Regions from separate parts of the Exiguobacterium sp. s40 genome, predicted to be linked through region 1. Evidence: predicted binding sites of a transcription regulator. Region 1 holds the regulator's gene; each other region holds the start of a gene.
What was found. The regulator Rex, encoded in region 1, represses fermentation and respiration genes when NADH is low (regulators of the CRP and FNR family bind a similar motif). The targets are predictions, from matches to a motif close to TTGTGAAATATTTCACAA.

Region 1 (2,188 bases):
ACAAGAAGAAGAGCGGCAGCGACACCATGAGGTGCGACGTCAAATCCGGCGGCGTGATGAAGGCCGCGATGACGAACAAGGCGAAGTACGCATATTTCCGAATCGATGACAGGAAGTACGGTGTCACGACACCGATGCGCGTCAAGAACATCGTCACGACCGGCAACTGGAATAACAGTCCGAATGGAATGGTCAGTTGCAGCAAGAACGTGAAGTAGTTCGACGCCCCGATGATTTGCGTCAGACCAAGGTCTTGCCCGAGGTCCGTCGAGATATCGAGGACGAGCGGGAACAACCAATAGTAGGCAAACGCCAAACCGACGAGGAACAAGATAAAGATGATCGGAATATAGGCGAGCGTCGCTTTCCGCTCGTTCGGATGCAGACCAGGTGCGACAAACGCCCACAGTTGATACAGTAGAAACGGACCAGCCGCGACGAGACCGATGACGAGCGCCAAGTTCAAATAAATCATGAGCGGGTCCGCGACCCCAAAGGCGTTCAATTCAAGCCCTCGTTCGACGAGGTCGGCCTGGAGATAGGCGAGCACATATTTGACACTCGGCAAAGCAATCAAAAAGAAGGCAAAGACGACAAATGCCGACAGCATCAGTCGTCTCCGCAGCTCTGTCAAGTGGTCGGACAGTGCCCGTTCTTGATCAGGTTGATGGCTCATCGCTTACTGCTCTTTCTTCTCAATTTCTTTCTTGTCTTTCTCGTCATGCTCGTTCATCATGCCACTCGTGGCATTTTTGAACTCACGGAGCGTTTGTCCGGCGGCGCGTCCGAATTCAGGCAATTTCTTCGGCCCGAAGATGATAAGCGCGACGATGGCGATAATGAAGATACTCGCTCCCCCAGGAATACCGACGACGAGCAACGATGATAGTAATTCCATTATTGATGGACCCCCTCAGCAGATGGATAGTGTTGCATAAAGTAAATGAGCGACTGGAGTTCGATCGACAAGTCGATATGATGGACGCGGACCGTGTCCGGCACAGTAAGCCTGGCCGGTGTAAAGTTCAAGATGCCTTTGATGCCGAAGCGGACCAAGTCATCCGCGACAGGCTGTGCATAGACAGACGGCACCGTCAAAATCGCGACGTCAATCTTGTTTTGCTTCATGATCTGTTCCATCTCATCGACGTGATGAATCGGGACACCGGACATCGTCGTGCCGACTTTTGTCTCGTCTGCGTCGAACCCGACGACGATATGTGTGTTATTGTTTTTAAGGAAGTTATAGTTGACGAAAGCTGTCCCGAGATGACCAACCCCGACTAAGGCGACGTTCGTAATCTCGTCCTGATTCAGTGTCTTACGGAAAAAGTCTAACAGATACTGTACGTTATAGCCATATCCCTTTTTACCGAGCGCACCGAAGTACGAGAAATCGCGACGGATTGTGGCCGAATCGACCTTGACCGCCTCACTCAGTTCAGCAGAAGAGACACGCTGTTTTCCTGATGAATGCAGGCTTTGGATAAACCGATAGTATAGTGGCAACCGTTTGGCTGTCGCTTGCGGAATCTTTGGTTCGTTTTGACTCAACGGAAAGAGCCTCCTTTTTACGACGCGTTTCAAACGAATCTAATTTCATACACCTTGATTGTAAACGAATTCACATGACCACTCAACGAATATACCTGAAAAGGGGAAGAAATAAAGTATACTAAATAGAGAGAAAGGGGTTTTTTCACTTGATCCTACTGCAAGTCAATAACTTATCGAAATCATTCGGCGTCGAGCCGATTTTAGAGAACGTCAAACTCGAAATTCAAGAAGGCGAACGCGTCGCGCTTGTCGGCCGTAACGGTGCCGGCAAGTCGACATTGCTCAAAGTCATCGCCGGGGAATACAACTACGACTCGGGCGATATCATGAAGCCAAAAGACGTCACCATCGGCTACCTGGCCCAAGATTCAGGACTCGAATCCAACGAGACAATTTGGAATGAGATGCTCAATGTCTTCACCGATTTAATCGAACAAGAAAAGACGCTGCGCCGCATGGAGCAAGACATGGGTTCAGAGCGCATTTTGAACGACCCGGCCGCCTATGAGCGCCTGCTGTCGTCTTACGATGAAGAACAGCATACGTTCAAAGACCGCGGCGGCTATCAATACGAGGCAACGATCCGCTCCGTCCTTCATGGGATGCGTTTCTATCCGGACGACTTCGAACG
Region 2 (2,188 bases), on a different contig from region 1:
TCGTGTCATACCATGACGAATCGGTGTATGTCTCGAGCGGTTCTCCGTCGACGAGGACACGTCCACTGTCCGGTTTCACGAGCCCGGACAACACGTTCAAGACGGTCGTCTTGCCGGACCCGCTCGCCCCGACGAGCGCCACATGGGCGCCGGCAGGAATTACGCCGCTTAAAGGCTGGAGCGTGAAACGCCCCCCTTCATAGGCGAACGAGACGGCGTCGAGCTCAAGGTCGGGTGTCGGGCTCGTCAACGTCCGGTCGCCCCAGATCAAGCGTTCATCCGGTGCATCGAGCGCCTCGAAAATGCGGTCGGCTGCCCCCATGCTGCCGCGTCCGGTATGGAACGCACCTCCGAGGTCTTTGATGGCCAAATAGTATTCCGGAGCCAAGACGAGAATCAAAAAGCCGGAGAAGAACGTCAAGTTCTGCCAGACGACCATTTGCAGCGCCACTTCGAGCGCCACGACCCCTGTGCTGAGCATCGAGATGAACTCGAGCATGAGACCCGACAAGAACGCCGTCTTCAAGACGACCATCGTCGCGTCGCGGAAGTCGAGACTGCTCTTTTCAATCGCTTGCGCCTCACGCTCGGTCCGACCGTAGAGTTTCAACGTCGTCAATCCTTGCAACACGTCCAAGAACTTTCCGGAGAACTGGTTCATCTTCTCCATCTGTTGTTCGGATTTTTTCTGCGTCGCAATCCCGATGATAATGAAAAAGATTGGGATGAACGGCGCCGTCACCATCATGATGACGCCCGAGATCCAATGTTGGCTGAAGACGACGACGAGAATGAGCAGCGGAATGATCGACGTTTGAATGACTTGCGGCCAATATTGGCTGAAGTAGGCGTCGACTTCATCGACCGCGTCCATGAACACGCTCACCTTTTTACCGGATTGACCGGATAGTGACGTCTCGATCGGATTCGATGTATAACGGTCAAGCAACTGCAACCGGAGTGTCCGTTTCGCTTTCTCCGCTAGACTAGCTCCGATTCGTCCTGACATGTAGCCGAACAAAGCACGCGTGACGAGGGCGAGAATGAGCCAGCCGAGCGCCGGGATGATGCTTTCAAACGATGCATTTTTTAAAAAGACCTGGTCGACGATATCGACGATTAAATACGCCTGCGCCAAAATCGACAATCCGATCATCACCGCGGCGATGACGAGTCCGACGATATGGCGTTTTTCAGCTAAAGCGAGAGCTTGCAGTCGTTTCAATGCGTTCATCCTTTCTATACTATCCAAAACTTTTCTTTGTGAGGATTCTCACTAATTATAACTGATGCCTACGACCATGGCGAACGCTTCGCTTAGCCAGACATGCAAAAGACGCCGCGTATATCATGTGGCGTCATACGGTCGACTGTTCAAAGTATTCGGGATGGCCGATCATCAATTCACGCGCATCGAAGTGAAGCACCTCTTCTTTTCGTAAGCGCGATAAGATGTTCGACACGGTCTCCCGTGACGTGCCGGATAAGCGTGAGATTTCAATCATCGTGAACGGACACCGGACGCGAACCCCCTCTGCTTCCGGTTCCCCGAGGTCTTCAATCAAGTAATGGATCGTGTTGAGTACGCGTTCGGTCGCACTCGGAGTGATGATGTCCTGCACCCGTCGTTCGTGCAAGTCGAGAATCCGATTCATCTGTCCGACGATATGGAGTAACATCGACGCGTTCCGAGAGACGAGTTGTTCGAATCGGTCCGTCGGCATATAGATGACCTCGATATCGGTCAACGCCTCCGCCGAATGTTGATAATACGGTTCCGTCATCAAGCCACGATACGAGAACAGTTGCTTTGGTTTCAAGTAGTCCGTATATTGATGGGTCGCCGTCTCGTTGTTGCGCTCGAGCTTTACATAACCGCTAATCAAGAAATAGACCCGTTCCCGGGGATCCCCCTCTATGAACAAGAATTGACCTTTCCGATACGTGCGGCAATAGACATGCGGCAACAGCGCCTCGAGCTCTCGTGTGGCACATTTAGCGAACACATCAAGCTGCCTCAAATCGTCCACCGTCCATTTTGGTTTCATGTCGCATCCTCCAATCCATCTTGCCTCTCTTTTAAGTATAAAACGACTCTTTTGTGAAAACGCTTACAAAATCCAACGATTTTCTTACAAAAAAAAGAAGGGCATGAACCGCCCCTCTTCGTCACAATAAAGTATTCAGT
Region 3 (2,188 bases), on a different contig from region 1:
TTAGCCTATGACGTCCAACTGCTCGATGACATCCCGGTCGAGCCACACGACATTCCTGTCGACTTTATCGTGACGGAAAGGGAAACGGTTCTATGCTCGCCATCTTTCTCGTAACTTGTCTGGTAGCCTTCGCCGGCTATCGTCTGCGCTCACTGACCCGTTCTGGGGCTGTCTTGACGGTCGTGACGGGTACGGTCATTGGGTACGGATTTGGTTGGTTCGGGCTCTATTTGCTCGGTGTCTTCTTTTCGACGTCATCGCTCGCCTCGAAATACCGTTCCCGCGACAAAGAGCCTGTCGATGAAATCGTTGAAAAATCGGGACCTCGTGACTTCGCTCAAGTGCTCGCCAACGGTGGTATCGGGATGGCGACGGCGCTCGGCATGTTGCTTACACCGAACGATGCCTGGTTATTCGCGTACATCGCTTCGATTGCGGCGGCGACGAGCGACACATGGGGCTCCGAGTTCGGGGTGCTCGCCAAACAAAAACCGCGCTCCATTTTGACGTTCCGCGAAGTGGAACCGGGAACGAGTGGCGGGGTGTCTCCGTTCGGGACGTTCATGTCGGTCGCGGGGGCAACGGTCATTATCGTCGCTTCGTTGCCATTTATCGATATCAGCTTACGGTTCGCCGGCTTGTTGATTGTTCTCGGGTTGACCGGAAGCGTTGTCGACACTCTCCTTGGGGCGACAGTTCAACGCAAGTTTCGTTGTCGTGTATGCGGTAAGCTGACCGAGAAGAAAGTCCATCATCACGAGCCGACGACTTACGTTTCAGGCTGGAGCTTTCTCGGCAATGACGCCATCAACTTTTTGGCGATCGCCTCGGCGGCGGCGATTAGTTTCCTCTTGCTGCGATGAGGGTAGTACAGTCAGTGAAGATGTTTCAAATGAATGTGAATATTGTCACAATATTGCCAAACTGAAAACGGTTTCCCTTGTAGTGAGTATTTGTGAATGATGTTACAATCTTTATGTAACAGACAAAACAAAAACATGAAACAGATTGTTCGAAGGGTGGAGAATCAATATGGAAACATTAAATCATGCTAAAGTAACACGCGTCGCGCTCGTCGGGGCCGGAGCGGTCGGTGCCAGCTTTGCTTACCAATTGACGACAGCTAGTCTCTGTGAGGAACTTGTGATCATCGATATCAACAAATCGAAGGCTGAAGGGGAAGCAATGGACTTGAATCACGGTGTCTCGTTCGCCTCTTCACCGATGCGCGTCTGGGCAGGAGACTACACAGACTGTGGTGCAGCAGATATCGTCGTCATCACTGCCGGCGCACCGCAAAAACCAGGTGAAACACGTCTCGACCTCGTCGAAAAGAACGCCAAAATCATGAAGTCGATGATTGGGGACATCATGGCATCTGGTTTTGATGGCATCATCATCATCGCCTCAAACCCGGTCGACATCATGACCCACTTGGCTTGGAAATATTCAGGATTACCGAAGCATCGGGTGTTCGGTTCAGGAACGGTACTCGATACGTCACGTCTTCGCTACATGCTCGGTGATTACTTCAACGTCGATCCACGTAACTGCCACGCTTACATTATGGGCGAGCATGGTGACACAGAGTTCGCGGCATGGAGCAACGCCCGTATTTACGGAAAATCGGTCGAACAGTTGCTTGAAGAGAATGACGAGTACACATGGGAAGACCTCGAAGATATCTACGTCAACGTTCGTGACGCAGCCTACCATATCATCGAACGTAAAGGGGCGACGTACTACGCCATCGGTCTTGGTCTCCTTCGTCTTGTCAAAGCCGTGCTTCGCAACGAGAACACGTTATTGACGGTCGGCGCGCACTTGGACGGTGAGTACGGTTTGAACGACATCCACATCGGTGTACCAGCGATCATCAACCGTCAAGGTGTCCGTCAAGTCGTGGAAATCGAGTTATCAGAAGAAGAAAAACAAAAGATGCATCATTCGGCAGAAGTACTCTTGAAAACGATGCAACCTGTCTTGTAAAACCGAGCAATCCTTCGCTCATCACCGTAGCCGGCTAACGCGGCTACGGTTTTTTTGTCATCCGCTCTTCTCGACACGTTGCATAGAGGCTCTCTTTTGTCGCCAACTATAATTTCCTTTAAAATAAAAGTATAGAAGGAGGTGACCATCGATGTCAGAGCCAGCTTGTTTTTGGGAAGACGTATATCGTGCCGTCGAA
Region 4 (2,188 bases), on a different contig from region 1:
TTAATGTCCTTTACAAGGGGTACAGATTAACACGCCTGTAATCTTTTTTTAACCTCCTGTTACGTTTATGGATAGGTGGCTATGGGAACAATATACACATGTCACTCAACGCATCGAGGTTGAGAGGTGGCTTTTTCACTGCCTCACCCTCAAGATGTAGACATGATCGATAAACCAGTAGGGGGAAAAGATTATGGCAGACACGCTTAAAGTAACGAAACGAGAATTACGACCACGTTCGGTCCGCGCTAACTTGCGTAAAGAAGGAAAAGTGTTAGGTGTCGTTTACGGCTACAAAGTTGAAAGCACACCGGTCGCATTCGAAGAGATGGCACTTCGTAAGATTCTTCGTGAACACGGCGACAACGCTTTGATCGAACTCAATATCGATGGTAAGAAAGTGAATACACTCGTTCACGGGACAGAAGTCGACCCATTCACGAACGAATACAAGCACGTCGAATTTATGGCAGTGAAGATGGACGAAGCGACAGAAGTCGAAGCGGACGTCACACTTGTCGGCGACGCGAAAGGCGTCAAAGAAGGCAGCTACTTGGCACAGACGATCTATAAAGTAACGGTCTCGGCAACACCAGCCAACATTCCGGAGCGTATCGAGCTTGATGTTTCTGAACTCGGCATCGGTGACTCGCTCACTGTCGCTGATATTCCAGAGAACAAAGATTACGAAATCGTATCTGAGGGTGATCTTCAAATCGCATCGGTGAATGAACCGGTGGCGGTCGAAGACCTTGAAGCTGATACAGCGACAGAAGGCGAAGTTGAAGCGACTGAAGAGGCGTCAGAAACTTCAACGGAAGAGTCGGAAGAGACTTCTGAAAACAAAGAATAATCATTTCGAACGGCCCTTTGCGAAGGGTCGTTTTTTTCTAGTCACAAATCCGACAAATGTAAACGATTACGATGTGAAAAATGTGTCAACATGTGGAAGGGGCGATTGCAATTTATTCGTTTCGGGCTTATATTGTTAATGATTTCACATGTTCGTTCTTATTATAATGGTTTCATTCAAACAGAAAGAAGGGTTTGTGACATGGCATCAATGGAAATCCATGCACTCGAATCGTTGCGGAAGAAAGCACAGGCATCTTCGCAAATGATTCATTATCGGCCAATGGAGTACTTTTTACGAGCAATGCTCGCGGGGATCTTTATCGGATTCGCTTCAATTTTCACACTGAAAGTCGTCAATGGAATGTATTTGATCGATTCTCCGTTCACAACGCTCATCGGAGGATTCTCATTCGGAATCGCCCTCGTCATGATCATCTATGGCGGAGCCGAACTGTTCACCGGGAATACGATGTACTTCACAACCTCGACGATGCGGGGGTACACGACGCTCAGCGACACGATGCTCGTCTGGTTGCTCTGCTTTGTCGGGAATGCGCTCGGTGGCGTTTTGTTCGCCTTGCTGCTCGCGCCGACTGGGGTCATCCAAGAACTTGGGATGGACAACTGGCTGTTCGCGGTCGTCGAGAGTAAGATGCATCACACGACAGTCGAGATTTTCTTCCGTGCTATTTTCTGCAACTGGATGGTCTGTCTCGCGATCTTCCTACCAAAACAAATGAAAAATGAGTTCGCTCAAATCTTCTCGATGATTTTCCTCGTCGCCGTCTTCTTCGCGTCAGGGTTTGATCACGTCATTGCCAACTTCGTCTTGTTCGCGCTTACTCTTGTCGTCCCACATCCTGAGGCGATAAGCTTTGCCGGTGCCATCCACAATTTGATTCCGGCGACGTTCGGTAACATTATTGGTGGTGCCTTGTTCATGGGTGCGATTTATACATGGTTGAACGCGAAAGGCTTGCGTGAAGCCCAAGAGTCAGAAGAAAAAGAAGAAGTCGAATTTAAAATCGTAAAGCCTGCTAAAGAGTTGTGATATGGTTCACATTAAGGTATGGTCGAGTCCAGATGAGGGCTCGGCTATTTTTTTGCGAATACGTCACACTTAATGCTCACAATTTAGACTTCACTACTTCCCAGAAAAACATGACATAATCTATATATGGAACTTAAGCGAGTAATTAACTCGCTTGTAATCAATATATAGTGAGGTGATGCGGAGTGAATATGCTCCAGCTTTATGAAGATGTCTGTGTTCTCCCAGATCAGGACCTCGTACAAGAGAACGCCAACGTCGACGGGAAATCACCACTTGGAA

Region 2: cydD (thiol reductant ABC exporter subunit CydD) is a predicted target of Rex. The motif match lies at 1,262-1,279, and genes of this name have one in related genera.
Region 3: KNP02_RS00390 (L-lactate dehydrogenase) is a predicted target of Rex. The motif match lies at 897-914, and genes of this name have one in related genera.
Region 4: KNP02_RS09285 (formate/nitrite transporter family protein) is a predicted target of Rex. The motif match lies at 986-1,003, and genes of this name have one in related genera.

The regions. Positions count from the first base shown of each region.
Region 1 is NZ_JACSLC010000013.1:68,654-70,841, forward strand. It holds gene tatC (twin-arginine translocase subunit TatC) at 1-676, opposite strand, end outside; gene KNP02_RS11725 (twin-arginine translocase TatA/TatE family subunit) at 680-898, opposite strand; gene KNP02_RS11730 (redox-sensing transcriptional repressor Rex) at 898-1,554, opposite strand; gene KNP02_RS11735 (ABC-F family ATP-binding cassette domain-containing protein) at 1,704-2,188, shown strand, end outside.
Region 2 is NZ_JACSLC010000016.1:28,362-30,549, reverse strand. It holds gene cydD (thiol reductant ABC exporter subunit CydD) at 1-1,234, opposite strand, end outside; gene KNP02_RS12760 (Crp/Fnr family transcriptional regulator) at 1,359-2,048, opposite strand; gene KNP02_RS12755 (glycoside hydrolase family 31 protein) at 2,184-2,188, opposite strand, start outside.
Region 3 is NZ_JACSLC010000001.1:67,433-69,620, reverse strand. It holds gene KNP02_RS00400 (5-formyltetrahydrofolate cyclo-ligase) at 1-114, shown strand, start outside; gene KNP02_RS00395 (DUF92 domain-containing protein) at 93-863, shown strand; gene KNP02_RS00390 (L-lactate dehydrogenase) at 1,033-1,989, shown strand; gene KNP02_RS00385 (rhomboid family intramembrane serine protease) at 2,141-2,188, shown strand, end outside.
Region 4 is NZ_JACSLC010000008.1:96,043-98,230, reverse strand. It holds gene KNP02_RS09290 (50S ribosomal protein L25/general stress protein Ctc) at 194-853, shown strand; gene KNP02_RS09285 (formate/nitrite transporter family protein) at 1,064-1,906, shown strand; gene KNP02_RS09280 (anaerobic ribonucleoside triphosphate reductase) at 2,098-2,188, shown strand, end outside.